3 regions of the Mangrovibacter phragmitis genome follow, and region 1 is predicted to be linked to each of the others. Evidence: predicted binding sites of a transcription regulator. Region 1 holds the regulator's gene; each other region holds the start of a gene.
What was found. The regulator PurR, encoded in region 1, represses purine synthesis genes. The targets are predictions, from matches to a motif close to CANGCAAACGTTTGCNTG.
Positions count from the first base shown of each region.

Region 2: a site for PurR is predicted at 4,078-4,095, ahead of purL (phosphoribosylformylglycinamidine synthase). Genes of this name have one in related genera too.
Region 3: a site for PurR is predicted at 2,925-2,942, ahead of MPHASIOC01_RS03060 (amino acid aminotransferase). Genes of this name have one in related genera too.

Region 1 is NZ_CP134782.1:1,126,589-1,134,096, reverse strand. It holds gene gloA (lactoylglutathione lyase) at 41-451, shown strand; gene rnt (ribonuclease T) at 709-1,374, shown strand; gene MPHASIOC01_RS05435 (Grx4 family monothiol glutaredoxin) at 1,460-1,804, opposite strand; gene MPHASIOC01_RS05430 (C40 family peptidase) at 2,135-2,974, shown strand; gene sodB (superoxide dismutase [Fe]) at 3,096-3,677, shown strand; gene MPHASIOC01_RS05420 (MFS transporter) at 3,742-4,908, opposite strand; gene MPHASIOC01_RS05415 (YnhF family membrane protein) at 5,177-5,266, opposite strand; gene purR (HTH-type transcriptional repressor PurR) at 5,559-6,584, shown strand; gene punR (DNA-binding transcriptional activator PunR) at 6,581-7,508, opposite strand, start outside.
Region 2 is NZ_CP134782.1:2,965,662-2,973,169, forward strand. It holds gene purL (phosphoribosylformylglycinamidine synthase) at 109-3,990, opposite strand; gene mltF (membrane-bound lytic murein transglycosylase MltF) at 4,259-5,704, shown strand; gene tadA (tRNA adenosine(34) deaminase TadA) at 5,708-6,187, opposite strand; gene yfhb (phosphatidylglycerophosphatase C) at 6,440-7,111, opposite strand; gene murQ (N-acetylmuramic acid 6-phosphate etherase) at 7,098-7,508, opposite strand, start outside.
Region 3 is NZ_CP134782.1:663,519-671,026, reverse strand. It holds gene asnS (asparagine--tRNA ligase) at 1-1,162, shown strand, start outside; gene MPHASIOC01_RS03065 (porin) at 1,710-2,819, shown strand; gene MPHASIOC01_RS03060 (amino acid aminotransferase) at 3,006-4,196, shown strand; gene MPHASIOC01_RS03055 (MBL fold metallo-hydrolase) at 4,287-4,934, opposite strand; gene MPHASIOC01_RS03050 (YcbK family protein) at 4,964-5,512, opposite strand; gene ldtD (L,D-transpeptidase) at 5,690-7,508, opposite strand, start outside.

The DNA of each region.
Region 1 (7,508 bases):
TGTGTACCAACTGATGAAACACTAACGGAAGAGGAAAATTATGCGCTTACTCCACACTATGCTCCGCGTCGGGGATCTCCAGCGCTCTATTGCGTTTTATACTGAAGTTCTGGGTATGAAGCTCCTGCGTACCAGTGAAAATCCGGAATATAAATACTCCCTGGCATTTGTTGGCTATGGTCAGGAAAGCGATGAAGCGGTTATTGAACTGACCTGGAACTGGGGCGTTGACAGTTATGAAATGGGTACCGCTTTTGGTCATATCGCCATTAGCGTAGATGATGCCGCGCAGGCATGTGAGCGTATTCGCCAGAACGGCGGGAAAGTCACCCGTGAAGCAGGTCCGGTAAAAGGCGGTACAACTGTTATCGCATTTGTTGAAGATCCGGATGGTTATAAAATCGAGCTGATTGAAGCCAAAGATGCAGGCAAAGGCCTGGGCAACGCGTAATCACTCTCTGGCGGGCTTTTATGCCCGCCTTAGATTGATGAAAAAGAAGGGAAAAACGTGGTTTTCCCTTCTTTTTAGTTAGCAGCCGAAAATCAATGAATTGATTTTCCTGGTTTTTTATTAGGTGACATCCTTTCTTTCTGTGCGGACATGAGGTTTGTCATCAGACTCTGGCGGGCTTTTTATGCCCGCCTGCTGCATCCCCTCCTGAAATTTGCCATAATGCGCGCAGCTTTTACCGCAATAATGAGACGCTGATGTCGGAAAATGTTCAACTAAACGGTCTGAATGACCGCTTTCGTGGTTTTTATCCTGTTGTGATTGATGTTGAAACGGCTGGCTTTAACGCCCAGACGGACGCACTGCTGGAAATTGCCGCTGTCACGTTAAAAATGGATGAAGAAGGCTGGCTTTCAACTGACCAGACTCTGCATTTCCATGTCGAGCCGTTCGAGGGTGCCATTCTTAACCCGGAAGCACTGGCTTTCACAGGTATCGACCCTCACAACCCATTGCGCGGTGCGGTTACAGAGTATGAGGCGCTGCACGCTATTTTTAAAATGGTACGTAAGGGAATCAAGGAACAGGGGTGCTCGCGGGCTATCATCGTGGCGCACAATGCTAATTTTGATCACAGTTTTTTAATGGCGGCGGCAGAACGTAGCTCACTTAAACGCAACCCGTTTCACCCATTTGGTACATTTGATACCGCTGCACTCAGCGGCCTGGCGTTAGGCCAGACTGTGCTTGCTAAAGCCTGTCAGACTGCAGGCATCGCATTTGATAACGCTCAGGCGCACTCCGCCTTGTATGATACTGAACAAACAGCCCTACTGTTTTGTGAAATCGTGAATCGCTGGAAACGCCTCGGTGGCTGGCCTGTGGTACTGCCGCAAGATACAGCAGAGAGCGGGCAGGTGTAACGTTCTCCAGACTCTGGCGACATTTCTCAGACTACGGGCATTAAAAAGGCGACACTGCGTCGCCTTTTTATTTGCGGGTAATTAATTACTCGCTCTGGCTGTCTTCGCGGTGGCGCTCTGCTGTTTCTTTAATCAGCGACTGCAACTCACCACGCTGGTACATTTCAATCACGATATCGCAACCGCCAACCAGTTCACCTTCTACCCACAATTGAGGGAATGTCGGCCAGTTAGCGTATTTCGGCAACTCGGCGCGGATATCCGGGTTTTGCAAAATATCAACATAAGCGAAGCGCTCACCACAAGCGGATAACGCCTGCACCGCTTGTGCGGAAAAGCCGCAACTTGGTAATTTAGGGGAGCCTTTCATATAAAGCAGGATTGGGTTTTCAGCTATCTGGCGCTGAATTTTTTCAATTGTAGAGCTCATTATCTTACTTCCTCAAAGCGGCAGGAAGGCATTGCTGGTCACAGTAAACAGGCCACAAAATCATGGTCTGCGCTGTCTTACCTGGCCGACAATACCGAAACCGTTAAACATGCTTTAAGGATAACAGTTTTCTCAAACAGAGAATACCCTGCGCCAGGTCAAACACTGGTCAGATAAACGTCATTTTGGTTATTTTTTTCGCGCATGAACACAAAAGCGCAAGGCAATATAAAAAGATTATTAACATTATCGTCTTATCTATATTAGAATCCTTTGGTTTAATCATTTTATGGCAGGCATGCAGCCTGCATTTTCAGGGGACTCAGACGAGTGGCGCGGATAAGCAAACTCTCTATTTCGTTCTGTGCACTGCTAATAACCTTGCCATGGACGCCTTCAACTCAGGCGTCGGAACATACCCGCCATTCGGCTTTGCAGAAGGCGCACCACAGCAATGTTATTCCCAAACACAGCAGCAAAAAAACCAGTACCCACAGCACCAAATCCACTAATCGTAAAACCCACAGTGTTTCGGCTTCTGCCAAAAAGCCAGTAATAAAAACCACCAGGCACACCACACATACAGCTAAAAATCATACCCGGGCCACGGTTCGTCAGGGCAGGTCTTCTCGCCTGGTGCGCAATGAAGTTCAAATGGAAACGGTGTGGACAGAGCAGTGCTCACGGGCACGCAAAGGCCATAAAAAACATTGTGTGAAGGTAAAAACAACACGTCCGCTAACAACCGCAGCACATAAGAAAGTGTTACGGGCCAAAACTGCAGCTATATCTACCCTAATGAATCAGATTGGCAAACCCTATCATTGGGGAGGCAGTTCCCCACGTACTGGGTTTGACTGCAGCGGTTTGGTCTACTATGCCTACAAAGATTTAGTTAAATTCCATATTCCGCGTACCGCCAATGAAATGTATCACCTGAGAGACGCAGCCCCTGTTGAGCGAGGGGAACTACAAAGTGGCGATTTAGTGTTCTTTCGTACTGAAGGCCGGGGTAGTGCAGACCACGTAGGCGTGTACATTGGGGGTGGAAAATTTATTCAGTCTCCGCGTAGTGGGCAGGACATCCAGATAACCTCCCTGAGTGAAGATTACTGGCAGCGCCATTATGTAGGTGCGCGCCGGGTAATGACGCCAAAAACCCTGCGATAAAATCTTGCCTGCTTTTTTGGAGCAGGCAAGGCATTCTTTTTATTCTAGTTTTATATTGGTAACATAAAGCCTTATAAAGTGTGTTATTTTTGTTAAGTACACAATAACAAGGAGTGAAGCAATGTCATTTGAATTACCTGCATTACCGTATGCAAAAGATGCGCTTGAACCGCACATTTCTGTGGAAACACTGGAATACCACTACGGTAAACATCATCAAACTTACGTGACCAACCTGAACAACCTGGTTAAAGGTACCCCTTTCGAAGGCAAGTCCCTTGAAGAGATCATCTGCTCTTCTGAAGGTGGTGTGTTCAATAATGCAGCTCAGGTCTGGAACCACACTTTCTACTGGAACTGTCTGGCACCTAACGCAGGTGGCGAACCGACTGGTGCAATTGCTGATGCCATCAATGCTGCTTTCGGTAGCTTTGCTGATTTTAAAGCAAAATTTAACGATGCCGCAGCTAAGAACTTTGGTTCTGGCTGGACCTGGCTGGTTAAACAGGCAGATGGTAGCCTGGCTATCGTTTCCACCTCTAACGCCGGTACACCGCTGACTGCAGGTGCGACACCGTTACTGACTGTTGATGTGTGGGAACACGCCTATTACATTGACTACCGTAATTCTCGCCCTAACTACCTGGAGCACTTCTGGGCTCTGGTAAACTGGGAATTTGTTGCGAAAAATCTCGCTGCATAATCGCGGTAACGATAAAAAAGCGAAGCTCGTGCTTCGCTTTTTTTTTGACCGAAAAAGTGTGAACTTAGTCAACTGTGTCACAAACACGGTTATCCACCTGGCGGTTAATCAATACCAGTAACAACCCTGTCGCAGCAACTACTGCGCCCATAACGGGTACCGTACTGTAACCCAGGCCTGCAGTTATTACCCCCCCACCAGCTGCAGCTCCCAGCGCATTCCCCAGATTAAAAGCGCCGATATTAACAGATGAAGCAAGGCCCGGAGCTTCACTGGCAACACGCATAACTCGCATCTGCAAAGGCGGAACCACACCAAATGTTGCAGCCCCCCAAACAATCATCATCAACGCGGCACCGGCATAGCTTTTACCCACCCAGGGCACCAGTGCCATACTGGTAATCAGTAGCACCAGGAAACCAATCAGCGTGCCTGTCACTGATTTATCCGCTAACCGCCCACTCCAATAATTCCCAATAGAAAAGCCAACACCGACAAGCACCAGCATGGCCGTGACAAACCCGGGTGTTGCGCCTGTAATAGTTTCAAGTACGGGAGCAATGTAGGTGTACAGCGTGAACATCGCGCCAGCACCCAGGACAGTTGTGAGCAGTGCTGCCAGTACCTGAGGTCGGACAAGAACCTTCAGTTCCTTCGCCACATCAGGCTTGTGGCCCTGAATGCCAGCCGGAATTGTCATAAACAAACTGAACATGGCTACCAGCCCCAGCGCACCAATCCCCAGGAAAGCCATACGCCAGCCAATATACTGTCCAAGCCAGGTTGCCGCCGGCACCCCACCGATATTGGCAATCGTCAGCCCCATAAACATCGTTGCGACAGCACTGGCCTGTTTATTCGCGGGGACAACACTGGCAGCCACCACAGCCCCCAGGCCAAAAAATGCCCCATGGTTCAGGCTGGTTATCACACGGGCAAACATCAACATGCCATAATCCGGAGCCACAGCAGAGAGCACATTACCCAAAGTAAAAATACTCATCAGAAAAACCAGGGCATTTCGCCGTGAATAACGCGACAACAACAGTGTCATCAAAGGGGCGCCAATCATTACCCCAACGGCATAGGCGCTAATCAGCATCCCGGCTGCGGGAATCGAAACATGCACACCTTCGGCAATAACAGGTAACAGCCCCATAGGTGAAAACTCAGTGGTACCAATCCCAAAAGCGCCTACTGCGAGAGCGAGTAATGGAAAATTGACTTTCATCACTACCTCAATTTTTAGCCAGCGCAAAGCAACGCAGGCACAGACAAAAAAGATGAAAACATGATGTCAGTCACACTTCGTTTTGAAAAGTGGCAATAGTGATAATAGAGTTTTGCTAAACGGTAAAGAATCAGTGCTGCAGGTAGTATCGGGGCAGAAAGGGAGAAAAACGCAACAGCCAGGCGATAGTGTATTAGTTGTCAGTAAGGCACAAAACTAACAACGCCACCGCCTGGGCAACGATAACTGTGTAAAAACAGTACAGGCCTTAATGCAGGATGGCAATCAGCGCCGTTGCAACAATCAGACCTAAGGTAATAACAGTCGTAGTCAGTGAATATCTCAATTCAGTTGGCATGATTAATTCCTTATTCCCTGTAAAAAGTGGGTGTAGATCATTTTTACACAGTTTGGCCGTAAAATCCTTAAAGATTTAGTTTGATATGTGCTTTAGCACTTCCACTTTTACTCAATATAAGACAAAATCGCACGCTGACTTATTACGTACCGGCCACTATCCCCTCCTTTTCGTTTTATGTCGCAATCCCGGCATGCTGGCAACCCAATTCGTTGCTTACAGGGATAAGCCCAGGCAAACGTTTAACCAATTATATTTCAGGAGTTTAGGGTATGGTCTGGAGTGACATCAAATGGCAACTATAAAAGACGTCGCGAAACGCGCAAACGTTTCCACTACAACCGTATCACACGTTATTAACAAAACGCGTTTTGTTGCGGAAGACACCCGTAATGCGGTGTGGGCAGCAATTAAAGAACTGCACTATTCACCCAGCGCGGTAGCACGCAGCCTGAAAGTGAACCACACAAAATCTATTGGTCTGCTTTCCACGAGCAGTGAGGCCCCCTATTTTGCTGAAATTATTGAAGCGGTTGAGAACAGCTGTTTTGCCAAAGGCTACACACTGATTCTCGGCAATGCGCACAATAATTTTGAAAAGCAGCGAGCCTACCTGTCAATGATGGCGCAAAAGCGCGTTGATGGCCTGCTGGTTATGTGTTCAGAATATCCCCAGGAACTGCTGTCTATGCTGGAAGAGTACCGCCATATTCCGATGGTGGTTATGGACTGGGGTGAAGCACGGGCAGATTTTACCGACTCTGTCATTGATAACGCCTTCGAAGGCGGTTACATGGCTGGCCGGTATTTAATTGAGCGTGGACACCGGGAAATTGGCGTGATATCAGGTCAACTGGAACGCAACACCGGCTCAGGACGGCTTTCCGGCTTCATGAAAGCAATGAGCGAAGCCGGTATCAATGTCCCTGAGTCATGGGTTGTTCACGGCGATTTCGAACCCGAGTCTGGCTACAACGCTATGCAGCAAATCCTTACCTGTCCGCAACGCCCAACAGCTGTGTTTTGTGGCGGAGATATAATGGCGATGGGGGCTATCTGTGCTGCCGATGAAATGGGGCTGCGTGTGCCGCAGGATATCTCGATTATTGGTTACGATAACGTGCGCAACGCGCGTTACTTTACCCCGGCACTGACCACGGTTCACCAGCCCAAAGATTCTCTCGGCGAGACGGCTTTTAATATGCTGCTCGACAGAATTATCAATAAGCGCGAAGAGTCCCAGACTATTGAGGTTCATCCCCGCCTTATTGAACGTCGTTCTGTTGCTGATGGCCCGTTCATGGATTATCGCCGTTAATCATCCTGCGGGAGTTGACCCGGCTCCCGCAACCACTCACTGTTCAGAGTGCCGCTATCTCCCAGATAATCCAGCACCCACTGTAAAGCTGGCGAGGCATCACTTTGCCGCCATGTCAGGCAACAGGCAGAATCGGGGTAAGGATTTTCAAGCCGCAGACTCACCCATTCACCGCGTTCAATAAATGGCTGTGCCATGTGCGCCGGCACCATGCCGATACCGATGCCCTCACTCAGGCAGGCAAAACCACACTGCCAGTCGGGTACCACTATCCGACGCTGATTACTGAGTTGCCAGGTTATCCTTTTAGGCAGTTCACGCGAGGTATCTTCCAGAACCAGAGATGGCCACTGGCGAAGTACGTCATCGCCAATAAAACCTGTCATCTGCGCAAGCGGGTGCGATGCAGCGACCACACAACGCCATGCCATGCTCCCCATATCACGAAAGCCGTACCGCCCACCGACAGGCACAGCCTGTGTCGCGCCAATCGCCAGTTCGACCCGCCCATCTGCCAGCGCATCCCACACACCATTGAACACTTCCGGCCGTACATGCAACTCCACATCCTGGAATTGATGATAAAAATCCTGCACCAACTGACGGGTTCTTGCCGGACGGACAATGGTGTCGACCGCAATAGCCAGTGAACCACGCCAGCCATTCGCTATCTGCTGGCACTGCAGGCGTGTTTCATGCATTTTTTTGATAACACTGCGACCTTCCTGTAAAAAACACCGGCCAGCGGCAGTCAGTTCTACATCTTTATGGCGGCGTTCAAACAGTTCGACCGACAGCCAGGATTCCAGTTGTCGCACTGTATAACTGATTGCCGAAGGTACACGGTGTAACTCCTGGGCAGCGCCGCTAAAACTGCCATTGCGAGCGACGGCATCCACCACTTCAAGTGCATATTCTGACCAC
Region 2 (7,508 bases), 1.8 Mb from region 1:
ACCAGACTGTACCAGCAAAACAAAAAGAAGCCCTCCCTACGGAAGGCTTCAGACAAATAACAAACCGGCTGACATCACCGGAATACCATTTGGCTACCTGAAACGATATTACCCTAACTGCTTACGGGCATTACGGAAAATCCTCATCCAGGGGCTGTCTTCTCCCCAGTTATCCGGATGCCATGAGTTACTGACAGTACGGAATACGCGCTCCGGGTGTGGCATCATGATAGTCGCACGGCCACTTTCACTGGTAACGGCTGTAATACCATTAGGAGAACCATTCGGGTTAGCCGGGTAGTTTTCAGTTACGCTGCCTGCGTTATCAATAAAGCGCAACGCCACCAGCCCTTTACTTTCCAGCGCGGCCAGGTGTGCGGCATCACGCACTTCCACACGGCCTTCGCCATGGGAAACGGCAACTGGCATATGCGAACCCACCATACCTTCAAGCAACAATGACGGGCTCTGCGCCACTTCAACCAGGCTGAAACGTGCTTCAAAACGATCTGAGTGGTTACGAACAAAGCGCGGCCACAATTCACTGCCAGGAATTAATTCCCGCAGGTTGGACATCATCTGGCAACCGTTACACACCCCCAAAGCCAGGGTTTGTGGACGGTGGAAGAAAGCCTGAAAAGTGTCACGAACGCGTTCGTTAAACAGAATGGATTTTGCCCAGCCTTCCCCGGCGCCTAACACATCACCATAAGAGAAACCGCCACAGGCAACCAGCGCCTGGAAAGCTTCCAGGTCTCGCTTGCCAGACAGTAAGTCGCTCATATGGACATCGATAGCGTCAAAACCTGCACGATGGAATGCTGCGGCCATTTCCACATGTGAGTTGACCCCCTGCTCACGCAGTACTGCCACTTTTGGACGAGCGCCAGTAGCAATATATGGGGCGGCGATATCTTCATTAATATCGAAGGTCAACGCTACATTCAGGCCAGGGTCCTGCTCGTTGGCTTTCGCGTTATGTTCCTGGTCAGCGCAATCCGGGTTATCACGCAGGCGCTGCATCTGCCAGGTTGTTTCCGCCCACCACATGCGCAGTTGAGAGCGTTTTTCGCTATAGACAGTGTCACCGTTGGCGGTCAGGGTAAAGTTGTCCCCTTCCACAGCCTGGCCGAGGTAGTGAACGCAGGTTCCAAGGCCATGGCTTTGCAAACATTGCTCAACAACAGCGCGGTCGGCTTCGGCAACCTGAATAACCGCACCCAGCTCTTCAGTGAACAGGGCTGGCAATGTGTCACCCAGCCCAGAAATATCCGCCTGAACACCGCAGTGCCCTGTAAAGGCCATCTCCGCCAGCGTTACCAGCAGGCCACCATCTGAACGGTCGTGGTAGGCCAGTAATTTACCCTCAGCCACCAGAGCCTGCATGGCATCGTAAAAGCCTTTCAGCTTAGCGGCATCGCGGACATCAGCCGGTTTATCTCCCAGGCCGCGGTAAACCTGCGCCAGTGCCGTTGCGCCCAGGGTGTTTGCCCCTTCACCCAGGTCAACCAGATACAGTGCGTTGGCACCAGTGCGCAATTGTGGCGTTACGGTACTGCGCACGTCTTCCACACGCGCAAAAGCGGAAATAACCAGCGACAGCGGAGAAGTCATTTCGCGCTGTTCGTTGCCCTCCTGCCAGCGGGTCTTCATTGACATGGAGTCTTTACCCACCGGAATGGTCAGCCCTAATTGCGGGCACAGCGTTTCGCCAACGGCTTTCACTGCTTCGTATAACCCGGCGTCTTCGCCCGGGTGCCCGGCTGCGGCCATCCAGTTTGCTGACAATTTAATACGCTTGATATCACCAATGTGCGTAGCGGCGATATTAGTCAGCGCTTCGCCAACAGCCAGACGAGCAGATGCGCCGAAGTCCAGCAGTGCTACCGGAGCACGCTCGCCCATGGACATTGCTTCACCATAGTAGCTGTCCAGACTGGCGGTGGTAACAGCACAGTTTGCCACCGGAACCTGCCACGGACCCACCATCTGATCCCGCGCAACCATTCCGGTTACAGTACGGTCACCAATCGTGACCAGGAAGGTTTTCTCCGCAACCACCGGCAAATGCATTACGCGTTTTACTGCATCGGCAAGATTAATCGCTGAACATGCCAGTGCCTTACCTTCGGCTTTAAGACGGGTTACATTGCGGGTCATCTTCGGTGTTTTGCCCAACAACACATCCAGCGGCATATCAATTGGCTGGTTATCAAAGTGCCGGTCATTCAGGGTCAGATGTTGTTCCTGAGTGGCTTCGCCAATGACTGCATAAGGCGCACGCTCACGGCGGCATAATTCATCAAACAAGGCCAGTTGTTCTGGAGCCACGGCCAGGACATAACGCTCCTGGGACTCGTTACACCATACTTCCAGCGGGCTCATACCGGGTTCATCATTCAGAATATCGCGCAATTCAAAGCGCCCGCCACGCCCGCCGTCACTGACCAGCTCAGGCATCGCATTTGACAGACCACCCGCGCCAACATCGTGAATAAACAGAATCGGGTTGTCAGAGCCCAGTTGCCAGCAGCGGTCAATAACCTCCTGGCAACGGCGTTCCATTTCCGGGTTATCACGCTGAACAGAGGCAAAATCCAGGTCCGCATCAGACTGGCCGGAAGTCATGGAAGATGCAGCGCCACCACCCAGACCAATGTTCATCGCCGGGCCACCCAATACAATCAGTTTGGCCCCCGGAGGAATTTCCCCTTTCTGAACATGATCGGCACGAATATTACCAATACCACCTGCCAGCATAATTGGCTTGTGGTAACCACGCAGTTCTTCACCGTTGTGGCTGGTTACCCGCTCTTCATAAGTACGGAAATAACCATTTAATGCCGGGCGACCAAATTCATTGTTAAACGCAGCGCCACCGAGTGGGCCTTCCAGCATGATATCCAGAGCGGAAACAATGCGATCAGGTTTACCGAAGTCTTCTTCCCACGGCTGTTCAAAACCGGGAATACGCAAATTGGATACTGAGAATCCGACCAGCCCAGCTTTAGGTTTTGCACCACGGCCTGTGGCACCTTCATCACGAATTTCCCCACCGGAACCCGTTGCAGCACCCGGCCATGGCGAAATTGCAGTTGGGTGGTTATGAGTCTCAACTTTCATCAGGATATGCGCTTCTTCCTGGTGAAAATCATAATGGTCAGAACCGCGCTCAGCGAAGAAACGCCCAACCGTTGAACCTTCCATAACCGCTGCGTTGTCTTTGTAAGCTGACAACACATGGTCTGGCGTGGTTTCGAATGTATTCTTGATCATTTTAAACAGCGATTTAGGCTGCTCTTCACCATCAATAACCCAGTCAGCGTTAAAGATTTTATGGCGGCAGTGTTCTGAGTTCGCCTGCGCGAACATATACAGTTCGATGTCGTTCGGGTTGCGGCCTAGCTGAGTAAACGCATCCTGCAGATAATCAATTTCATCTTCAGCTAAAGCAAGGCCAAGACGGATATTGGCATCAACCAACGCCTGACGCCCCTGACTAAGGATATCGACCGACTGAACGGGTGCGGGTTCGTGGTGAGCAAACAGCCGCTCAGCATCGTTCATATTGCTGAATACGGTTTCCATCATTCGGTCATGCAGCAACTCAGACACTTGCTGCCACTGTTGCTCTGTCAGTGAACCCTGAACATAGTAAGCAACACCACGTTCCAGACGACTGACCTGAACCAGAGCGCAGTTATGCGCGATATCGGTCGCTTTAGAAGACCACGGAGAAATAGTGCCAGGACGTGGAGTGACAAGGATTAACTGCCCAACCGGTGCGTTTTCTGTCAGGGTCGGGCCATATTTCAGCAAGCGTTGCAGGCGGGCGAGTTCATCGGCACTGAGTGGTGCTTTGAGGTCAGCAAAGTGAACATACTCGGCGTAAATATTGCTCACTGGCAGATGAGCATCCTTAAAGCGGGACAGCAGTTTGTTAATACGAAATGCCGACAATGCAGGCGAACCACGCAGAATTTCCATCATTAAATCTCTCGTCTTCGAAGGGCCAATAGACGCTTAGCCAGGTATTTCGGGGGAAAACGGGCGTCATTATAGAGAATACCAGCCGCTGACGAAACCGTTTGCGCAGAAATAAAATCCCGCAGCAGTGATGTCTGTTATTGTGGCAATTTGTGCGGACGGGTTGCCAACTGGCGTTTTGTTAAGCAAAATGCCGCTCAGTTCCTCACTGGATACCACTACTGAATGACTATTGTTAGCTGACTGTTTTACACCGTAAAGATTTAACTAATTGAAAAAGTTAAAGATTAATTATCTTCTCATCGGTGTCGTAACCTTGTTGCTTGCAGTGGCATTGTGGCCCTCAATTTCCTGGTTAGGCAAAGCCGAAAATGAAATCGCCGGAATTCAGTCCCGGGGAGTTTTACGCGTCAGCACAATTAGCTCACCACTTACCTGGAACTCCGTCAATGGCAAACCCGATGGACTGGATTACCAGCTTGCCAGCGCGTTTGCCGATTACCTGGGCGTTAAACTTGAAGTAACCGTTCGCCAGAATGTGAATCAACTGTTCGATGACCTGGACAGTGGTAAAGCAGACATTCTTGCTGCCGGGCTTATCTACAGCCCACAGCGCACTAAAAATTACCAGGCAGGGCCAACCTACTATTCAGTTTCACAGCAAATGGTGTATCGCATGGGTAGCCCACACCCACGTTCTCTGGGTGGTGTCAAACCCGGTGAACTGGTGCTCTCCCCAGGCCAGGCAGTAATTGATGACTTGAAGGCGCTGAAGGAAACCCACTACCCGGATCTGACCTGGCAAACCGATGCCCGGCACAACATGACAACGTTGATGGAACAAGTGGTTGAGGGGAAAATTAACTTTACTATTGCCGATTCCGTCGCAATCAGTGTATTTCAGCGGGTGCATCCACAACTGGCGATTGTGCAGGATGTCACCGATGAACAACCTGTCACCTGGTTCAGCCGCAAAGAAAATGATGGCAGCCTTCCTGCCGCTATGCTGGATTTCTTTAACCAAATTGGCGAAGACGGTACCCTTGCGCGCCTGGAAGAAAAATACCTGGGCCACGTAGGTGATTTTGATTATGTTGATACGCGAACTTTTTTGCGCGCGATTGACAATGTATTACCCGATTTACGCCCCCTGTTTGAGAAATATGCCACAGGTATGAACTGGGAATTACTGGCAGCGATTTCCTACCAGGAATCCCACTGGGATCCACTGGCGACGTCGCCAACCGGTGTGCGTGGGTTGATGATGTTAACCCGCAACACAGCACAAAGCATGGGGCTGTCAGACCGGCTAGACCCGGAGCAGAGTATCAGTGGTGGCGCACGTTATCTGACCAAACTGATGGACAAAATTCCGCAAACTATTCCGGAAGATGAGCGGATTTGGTTTGCGCTGGCCGCATACAATATGGGGTATGCGCATATGATGGATGCCAGAGCCCTTACAGCCCGCCAGAAAGGAGACCCTGACAGTTGGTCTGATGTTAAGCAGCGTTTGCCACTACTTAGCCAGAAGCGTTATTACAGTAAAACGACATACGGCTATGCGCGTGGTGATGAAGCTTATAAGTATGTTGAAAATATCCGGCGTTATCAGTTGAGCCTTGCCGGATATCTGCGTGAAAAAGAGAAAGTGGCACAGAGCAACCAGGACAAAACGCAACTGGCAGAATTGATGCCTGAGATAAGGTTGCGTTGATAATCACTGGTCTTCGGATGGTTGCCGGGCTGCCTGTTTATTAGCCTTGTGCACCTGGCGGCGCATACGAAAGAAATCACTCAGTAAACCAGCACACTCTTGCGCCAGCACCCCGCCAGCCACTGATACTTTATGATTCATGCCCGGATGCCCGAGTACATCCATCAGCGAGCCCGCAGCCCCCGTTTTGACATCACTGGCGCCATATATTAATTGCCCTATTCTGCTGTGTACCATAGCCCCTGCACACATCACACAAGGTTCGAGCGTAACATATAGCGTGGTATCAAGCAGACGGTAGTTTTGCAGCACAATTCCGCCCTGGCGCAGGGCCATCATTTCAGCATGGGCTGTTGGGTCATGGTGACCAATCGGCCGGTTCCAGCCCTCGCCAATCACCTGTCCCTGGTAAACCAGCACTGCCCCAACCGGAACCTCACCTTCATCCCAGGCGCGCTGAGCAAGGCTAAGCGCATGGCGCATCCAGCGAATATGGTCGGTTTCACTTTCGGTCACAGTTCTCTCCAGTGAGTAGCAAAAAGATTGGCATGGCAGGTGCCTCCACATGATGGTTCTGGCGGGCAGAACTAAACAAGCAGCCTGATACCCGGCTTCGGGACACCAGCCTGGTACATGGACAACAACGCGGTTACTCCCGCGATGCAAGAATCAAGGCTAAATTTACCAGGCGCCGCGCATTATACACAGGCAGCGCATAAGATGAAGCAGGCAAGCTCAACGCCATTGCTCCAGTTCACCACCAGGTGTAACACGCCAGCGATGCTGGCAAAAAGCCAACAAAGGGTTATCCTGGACACTGTCACTGTAACCACTGTATAGCGCCAGAGGTTCGCCAATACGCAACCTGAGCTGGGTCACTTTTTCTTTACCAAAACAGCGCCGGGACAAGCACCAGGCACCACACTCCCGGGTTATTTTGCTGCCTATCAGGTTAACGGATGCAAACCAGGGTGCCTGCCCATACACTTTGCGTACCAGGCTTTCCGGTGAACCAGTAATTAACCAGATGTCGACATCTTCCTGACGGGCGTAATCTTCGAGCCTTGCCTGAACTTGCTCAAATATTGTCGCCCGTTCGCGAAACGCCAGCGTGAACTGTTGTTCCAGCGCTAACAACCGCGACTGCCTGCGACCAAAAGTTAAACTCCATAGCAGCAGGCTCACTGGCCAGCGCACAGCCCGGCCCTGCAACAAAAAACCAGCCGCCGCCAGCGGCAACACCACGAGTAATAAAAGGGCATTCAATGGCTGGCGGCGGAGTAAAAAAAACATAAATTCACCGAATAGATCTTCCCGGTGCAATGTACCGTCCAGGTCAAAAAAGACAATACGCCGCGCTGCAGATTGTGGTGTTACCACTGGCTGATTTTCCTCAGGTTTTATCATTCAGCGCCTCACGCAGAAAACCGTTATGGAGAGCCAGCCTGTCTTTTGCCGCTGGAGCATTGAGCCCGGAGAGCGCCATCAGAATAGCGGGCTTTGCTTCATACCCTGTTTGTTCCAGTAAGGCTTTTGCCGCCTCATAACTCAGGCCTGTCGCCTCGGTAACAATGCGGCAGGTACGGTCAACCAGTTTCACGTTAGTGGCTTTCACATCCACCATTAAGTTTTGCCAGACCTTGCCAAACCGCACCATCGCACCGGTAGAGATCATGTTCAGTACCAGTTTCTGCGCGGTGCCGGATTTCAGGCGAGTCGACCCGGTAAGTGCTTCTGGACCAACGACAGGTGAAATAGCGATGTCCGCCACCTGCGCAATAGGGGAGTCCGGGTTGCATGAAAT
Region 3 (7,508 bases), 460 kb from region 1:
GGTTGCTTCCGCCGGGCAGGGCCAGTCGGTAGAACTGCAGGCTTCCCGTGTGGAAGTCACCGGCTGGGTTGACGACCCGGATACCTACCCAATGGCTGCCAAACGCCACTCTATTGAGTACCTGCGTGAAGTTGCCCACCTGCGCCCGCGTACCAACCTGATTGGTGCCGTTGCCCGTGTTCGCCATACTCTGGCTCAGGCATTGCACCGTTTCTTCCATGAGCAGGGCTTTTTCTGGGTATCCACGCCGCTGATTACGGCATCAGATACTGAAGGTGCGGGTGAAATGTTCCGGGTATCCACCCTGGATATGGAAAACCTGCCGCGCGACGATAAAGGCCATGTTGATTTCGACCAGGACTTTTTCGGCAAAGAAGCCTTCCTGACTGTTTCAGGGCAGCTTAATGCGGAAACTTACGCCTGCGCGTTATCAAAAGTGTATACCTTTGGCCCGACTTTCCGTGCCGAAAACTCCAACACCAGTCGCCACCTGGCAGAGTTCTGGATGCTGGAACCTGAAGTGGCGTTCGCCAGTCTTGATGATGTCGCCGGGCTGGCTGAAGCCATGCTGAAATATGTCTTCAATGCAGTGCTTGAAGAGCGTATGGATGATATGGAGTTCTTCGCACAACGTGTAGACAGTGATGCAGTGGAACGCCTGAAACGCTTTGTTGCAGCTGATTTTGCTCAGGTTGATTACACCGATGCCGTCGCTATCCTCGAAACATGCGGCCACCCCTTTGAAAACCCGGTTTACTGGGGCGTTGACCTGGCGTCTGAACATGAACGTTACCTTGCCGAGCAACATTTCAAAGCACCAGTGGTGGTGAAAAACTACCCGAAAGACATTAAGGCGTTCTATATGCGCCTGAATGCAGACGGTAAAACAGTGGCCGCCATGGATGTACTGGCACCGGGCATTGGTGAAATTATTGGTGGTTCCCAGCGTGAAGAGCGCCTGGATGTACTGGATGCCCGCATGGCTGAAATGGGCCTGAATAAAGAAGACTACTGGTGGTACCGCGACCTGCGCCGTTACGGCACCGTACCACACTCTGGTTTCGGGCTGGGCTTTGAGCGCCTGATAGCCTATGTAACCGGCGTGCAGAACGTGCGCGATGTAATTCCATTCCCACGGACACCGCGTAACGCAAGTTTCTGATACCCGGTTGGCGAAAATCTTCGTTATATTTCTACAAAGACCGCACAAGTTGCGGTCTTTTTTTCGCACTGACTGTTAAAAAACCCGCAATGAAACCGACTGTAAGTACCAGAGCAACCGTGTAACCGGTAACTAAATTGTTTCATTGCGCACAAAATTTGTGCAATGTAAACCCCTCAGCATCTCAACCACCAGCCCACATCACGATTGTTTGTTTTTCACCCACAAAAATATCTGCCGGATATAATGCATAAGAAATTCATATATATAAGTTGGTTATTGCCTTCTCTTAAGCCAGATAGTTGCGAAATTTGAAGCACTTCACAAAGTTCCCCAAAATACATAAATTGTTACACATTTTTTCTTCCTGAAACGGTATTGCGACATTTGTAGCACTTTCAGGCTGGCGAAACGGTTACATGGATGGAAAGATGCCTCTCAGACACAGAAAGACACCACACTGATGGCATAAGTTCCGTAAATTTTTTACAGAGTTTATTGGCGAAGGTGACAGGTGTTACAAAAAAACCAATGAGGGTAATAAATAATGATGAAGCGCAATATTCTGGCAGTGGTAATCCCGGCTCTGCTCGTAGCAGGTGCTGCAAACGCAGCTGAAATCTACAACAAAGACGGCAATAAACTGGATCTGTACGGTAAAGTTGTTGGTGAACGTGACATGGTTACCTCTGGTGACAGCTCCAACAGCAAGGATGGCAGCTATGCTCAGATCGGTTTTAAAGGTGAAACTCAGATCAACAGCATGCTGACCGGTTACGGCCAGTGGGAATACCGTGCTATGGCTAACGCACCAGAAGGTAGCCAGACCAACAAAACCCGTCTGGCTTTCGCTGGCCTGAAATTCGCTGACTACGGTTCTCTGGACTATGGTCGCAACTACGGTGTGGTTTACGACGTTGAATCCTACACCGATATGGCTCCGTCCATGTCTGGCGAAACCTGGGGTGGTGGTAACACTGAAAGCTACATGACCAGCCGTGGTACTGGCATGCTCACCTACCGTAACAGCGATTTCTTCGGTCTGGTTGATGGCCTGCACTTCGCTCTGCAATACCAGGGCAAAAATGATACTGACGCAGCCAAAGACTCCAATGGCGACGGTTTCGGTACTTCTCTGGGCTATGACTTCAATGGCTTTGGCGTAATTGCAGCATACAGCAATTCACACCGTCTGGCTGACCAACGTACCGTAAGTGCTGAAGGTAATGGCGACGGCAAAAAAGCTGAATCCTGGGCAACTGGCCTGAAATATGATGCCAACAATATCTATCTGGCAACTGTTTATTCAGAAACCCGTAATACCTCTTACGTGACCAACAGCGCTGAGGCACCGACCTTCCTGAACAAAACGCAGAACTTTGAAGCCATTGCTCAGTACCAGTTTGACTTTGGCCTGCGTCCGTCCATTTCTTATGTACAGAGCAAGGGTAAAGACCTGGTTGTTAATGGTGTAACCGGTGACTACGATGTAGCTAAATACATTGAAGCAGGTGCTACTTACTACTTCAATAAAAACTTCAACGTATACGGTGATTACCGTTTCAACCTGTTGAATGCTAACGACTTTACTCGCAAATACGGCAGCTGGGTTGGTACTGACAACGGTCTGAACATCGGTGTTGCTTACCAGTTCTAATTCCAGACAACATGGTTGTTATGGATATAAAAACAGGGCTTTGGCCCTGTTTTTTTTATTCCACCCGGTATAACAGCCTGACTTTCGCCTCTGGTCACTCTTTTTAAGCCAAACGGTTGGCAATTACCTTAACTCCCGTTACCCTGATAGCGAAGCTCCCTTCTGTTACCACAATGGAAAAATGTCATGTTTGAGAACATAACTGCCGCGCCTGCTGATCCTATCCTGGGTTTGGCCGATTTGTTTCGTGCTGATGAACGCCCGGGGAAAATTAACCTTGGTATTGGTGTTTATAAAGATGAAACCGGTAAAACCCCTGTTCTGACCAGTGTTAAAAAAGCAGAACATTATTTGCTGGAAAATGAGAGCACCAAGAACTACCTCGGCATTGACGGTATTCCGGAATTTGGCCGCTGTACCCAGGAATTATTATTTGGCCAGGGAAGCGCCATCGTTACCGATAAACGAGCCCGTACAGCCCAAACACCTGGTGGAACAGGGGCACTGCGCGTTGCTGCTGACTTTATCGCCAAAAACACGGCTGTGCCACGCATTTGGGTAAGCAACCCGAGCTGGCCTAACCATAAGAGTGTCTTTAGCGCCGCCGGTCTGGAAGTGCGTGAGTACCAGTATTACGACGCAGCAAGCCATAGCCTGGATTTTGATGGCATGGTTGCCAGCCTGCAGCAAGCTCAGGCTGGCGATGTAGTACTGTTCCATGGTTGCTGCCACAACCCGACGGGGATTGACCCGACAGAAGAGCAGTGGGCTGAACTGGCAAAACTGTCGGTTCAAAAAGGCTGGCTGCCTCTGTTTGACTTCGCATACCAGGGTTTTGCCCGTGGCCTGGAAGAAGATGCACAGGGCCTGCGCCTCTTCGCCGCTCAACACAAAGAACTGATTGTCGCCAGTTCTTACTCCAAAAACTTTGGCCTGTACAATGAACGCGTCGGTGCCTGTACACTGGTTGCGGCAGATAGCGAGAATGCGGACCGGGCTTTCAGCCAGATGAAAATTTGCATCCGTGCCAACTATTCCAACCCGCCAGCTCATGGTGCATCGGTTGTTGCCACTATCCTGAGCAATGAAGCACTGCGTACCCTGTGGGAACAAGAGCTGACCGATATGCGCCAGCGCATTCAGCGTATGCGGCAGTTATTTGTGAATACGCTACAGGAAAAAGGTGCGACGGTGGATTTCAGCTTTATCATTCAGCAAAACGGTATGTTCTCATTCAGTGGCCTGAGCAAAGAGCAGGTGCTGAGGCTGCGTGATGAGTTTGGGGTATACGCTGTGGCTTCAGGGCGTATCAATGTTGCAGGCATGACACCCGATAATATGGCTCCCTTGTGTGAAGCTATCGTTGCCGTGCTTTAACACCTGAACAAACGGCATCTGCCGTTATTACAGCGTTCAGAACAAAAATACCCGCCAGTCAGAGCGGGTATTTTTATCTCTGCAGATGACTTACCAGACAGGCTGTTCATCCTGCAGGAATGGGTTGTGCAGGCGTTCATAACCCAGTGTTGAAAGAGGACCATGGCCGGGAATAAAAGTGACATCATCGCCCAGGGGCAATAATTTATTCTTTATTGAGGCAATGAGCTGGCTGTGGTCACCACGGGGAAAATCACTACGCCCTACCCCGCCTTTAAACAACACATCGCCGGAAATCAGCAAAGCACTGAGCTTGTCATAAAACACCACATGCCCTGGCGTGTGTCCGGGACAATGCAGGACCGACAGATGCATTTGCCCGACAGTGACAGTTTCGCCTTCCTCAAGCCACTGATCCGGCGTTAATGGCTGGCAATCTTCAAGACCAAACATACGGCTTTGTGCTGGCAACCCTTCAAGCCAGAATGTATCTTCCTGCTGCGGCCCAATCACTGGCACATTGTAATGTGCCGCCAGTTCAGCAGCTGCGCCAACGTGGTCAAGGTGGCCGTGAGTCAGCAATATTTTCGTTACACTCACACCCTGACGAGTGACATTATCAATAATGACTTGCGCATCTCCCCCCGGATCAACCAGTGCGGCTTCGTGGGTTTCTTCACACCAAATTAACGAACAGTTCTGCGCAAATGCGGTCACCGGAATAATGTGATAATTCATAATTCTCCACATCCGGCTGAGCCGGATTTTTACCAGTGCCTGACCGGCCCTGTATCAATATGAACAAAGTTGCTACGAGGATAATATCCTACACCACCTGCCCGCATCGACAAGGCTGCTTTGCGCACATTGCTCAGAGAGAGACCTTCAATATGGAAATCCATTGCCTGGCCTTTGGTGTGATAGCTTTGTTTAGCCACGCCTTTGCTGTGAGCCCGTAATTCATTATTGGTATCAAGGCTACGGTAGCCAGAAATAAGCTGCACAGGCTTACGTGTGCCCAGTAAACCTTGCAAACGATACAGCTGGTCGAAAAGTTTAGGGTCAATATTGCGAACGCGGTTTGCCCGGTAATCACGGAAAAAATGGTTCAGGCGGGAAAGTTCATCTTTTATATAATGGGAACCATCAAAAAATTCAGCCTTAATGGATTCACCAGTATTTAAATTATTTAACATCAGGATACGGGGGCGGGGAGTGGATAAAGTTGCAAATGCCTGGCCTGGTAATACGGCCGCACCCAGCGCTATCCCGCCCAACGTCAGTAAGCGGCGGCGGTTATAATCTAATTTATTCATCTGGTCGTATTCTGAGTAAAAAATATAAGAAAAAGCCATTTCAGGCGCACTGAGGCACCTTAACTGGCCTATAACGCACAGTCAATACGGGGTAAACGAAGGAATAAGCGCAAAAACAGGCCGTTTTTACGCTTCATTACATTTCATACAACCAGAAACTGCTTATTTACCTGGTAATTAGCGGATCAACTGCTCCGCTTTTGGCAAAATTTTCGCCCCCAAAACAGCAGTGTTGTCATAATTGTAAATATCTGTTCGATATTGTGTATGGCCATCAGCACCAACAAAAGCGGTCAGATAATATAACCGCACCGGAATTTTATGCCGAACAGGCACATACCTCGTGTCCCCTACTTTTAACGTTTGGGATATACGCGCGTCGTTCCAGCCTGCATCCTGCAGTAACATATTTGCCAGTTCAGAGGCTTTATTCACACGCACGCACCCAGAGCTCAACGCACGCACATCTCTGTTGAAGAGATTGTGATTTGGCGTGTCATGCAAATAAATGGCGTCGGTGCTCGGCATATTAAATTTATACAGCCCCAGGGAGTTGTGCGCACCGGGTTTCTGCTGAAAACGAAATGGCAGATTAGATGGGGTAATTGTCGCCCAGTCAACCATGAACGGATTAATCACCTCTGCATCGCGGCTCCAGCCACTGAGCACAGTGTAACCATGACGATCAAGGTAACCAGGATCATTCCAGACTTTCGGCAGAATATCTTTACGTGCCAGCGTACCGGGCACATTCCACGGTGGGTTCAGTACCACGTTATTCAGCGCACTGCTCATTAACGGTGTTTTCCTGTCTGGCCGCCCCACGATAACCCGTGATGCCAGTACTTCGCTGCCACCAGAATAGTAAATCAGCGAGAAGTTAGGAATGTTCACCATAATGGCGGTTTCCATTTTATCTGGCAACAAACGCAAACGTTGGATATTCAGAGCCAGTAATGCTGCTCGCTGAGCTGGCGAGACGTTCAACCAGTTACGCGTCGCAGGACCAACCACACCGTCATCTGCCAGCCCCTGCCACTTTTGGAAACGCTCAACCTGGGCAACCAGAGTTTTGTCGTAAATATCACTTGAGGATGCGTCAACGGCTTCACTTGCTTCACCACTTGTTGCTTCAGGGGAACTGGGGGAACCAGTAGCCGAACCAACAGGAGCCGCCGACGGGCTAACTACATCACTGGCTGTAACGACAGCAGCTGCGGGCGTCGATGCTAATGGCGCAACAATACCCGCCCCGCTATAAACCCGGTCTACATCACTGATAATCTGGCGCAAAACCACAACATCCGGGCTACGGTCACCCGGACGCAATGTTTTCCTGGCGGTCAACTGAGGCCAGTCAGTTGCTGAATAAGACAACAGTTTCAGGAGTGATTTATGCATAACAGCATATTGTGGGTGCTGCGGAGCAAGGGAATCAATGAATTCAGCAAAAGCACCATTACGCAGCGCGTTCTGCCATTTTGCTATAGCGGCTGCAGGTGGTGGCGCCAGTTTGTACGGTTTTGAACTGTATAACCACACGTTACCGTTTTTGGGCACACCAGTAACGTATTGCAGGTAACCAAACATGGCATCAGATAATACGATATCTCTCGCCATTCCAGTAACAGCAGGGTCGGTCAGCCGCTCCACCCACTGGGTAAACTGTGGCTGGATCCCCGCCATTGCCACTTCAGCCAGTTGCTGCTGAAAGGCTTTCACTGCGTCACGGTTATTCCACACGGGCTGCATTTGGTGCAAGGCATATAAACGAGCCAGTTGTTCAGGATATGCGGGTGAGAACCCGTCAGCCAGTTGTTTCAATGCTGATTTAGCCTGAGTAACTGATTCTGGAGACACAGACACCGCCTGCGTATCAGTAGCGGAAGCATCATCACCTACAACCTGAGGTACTTCCACCGCATTGGCATCATCGGGGATGATGGCCGGTTCATCGGCCCATAACTGCGCGCTCGTTGTCAGCCCCACAAAAAAA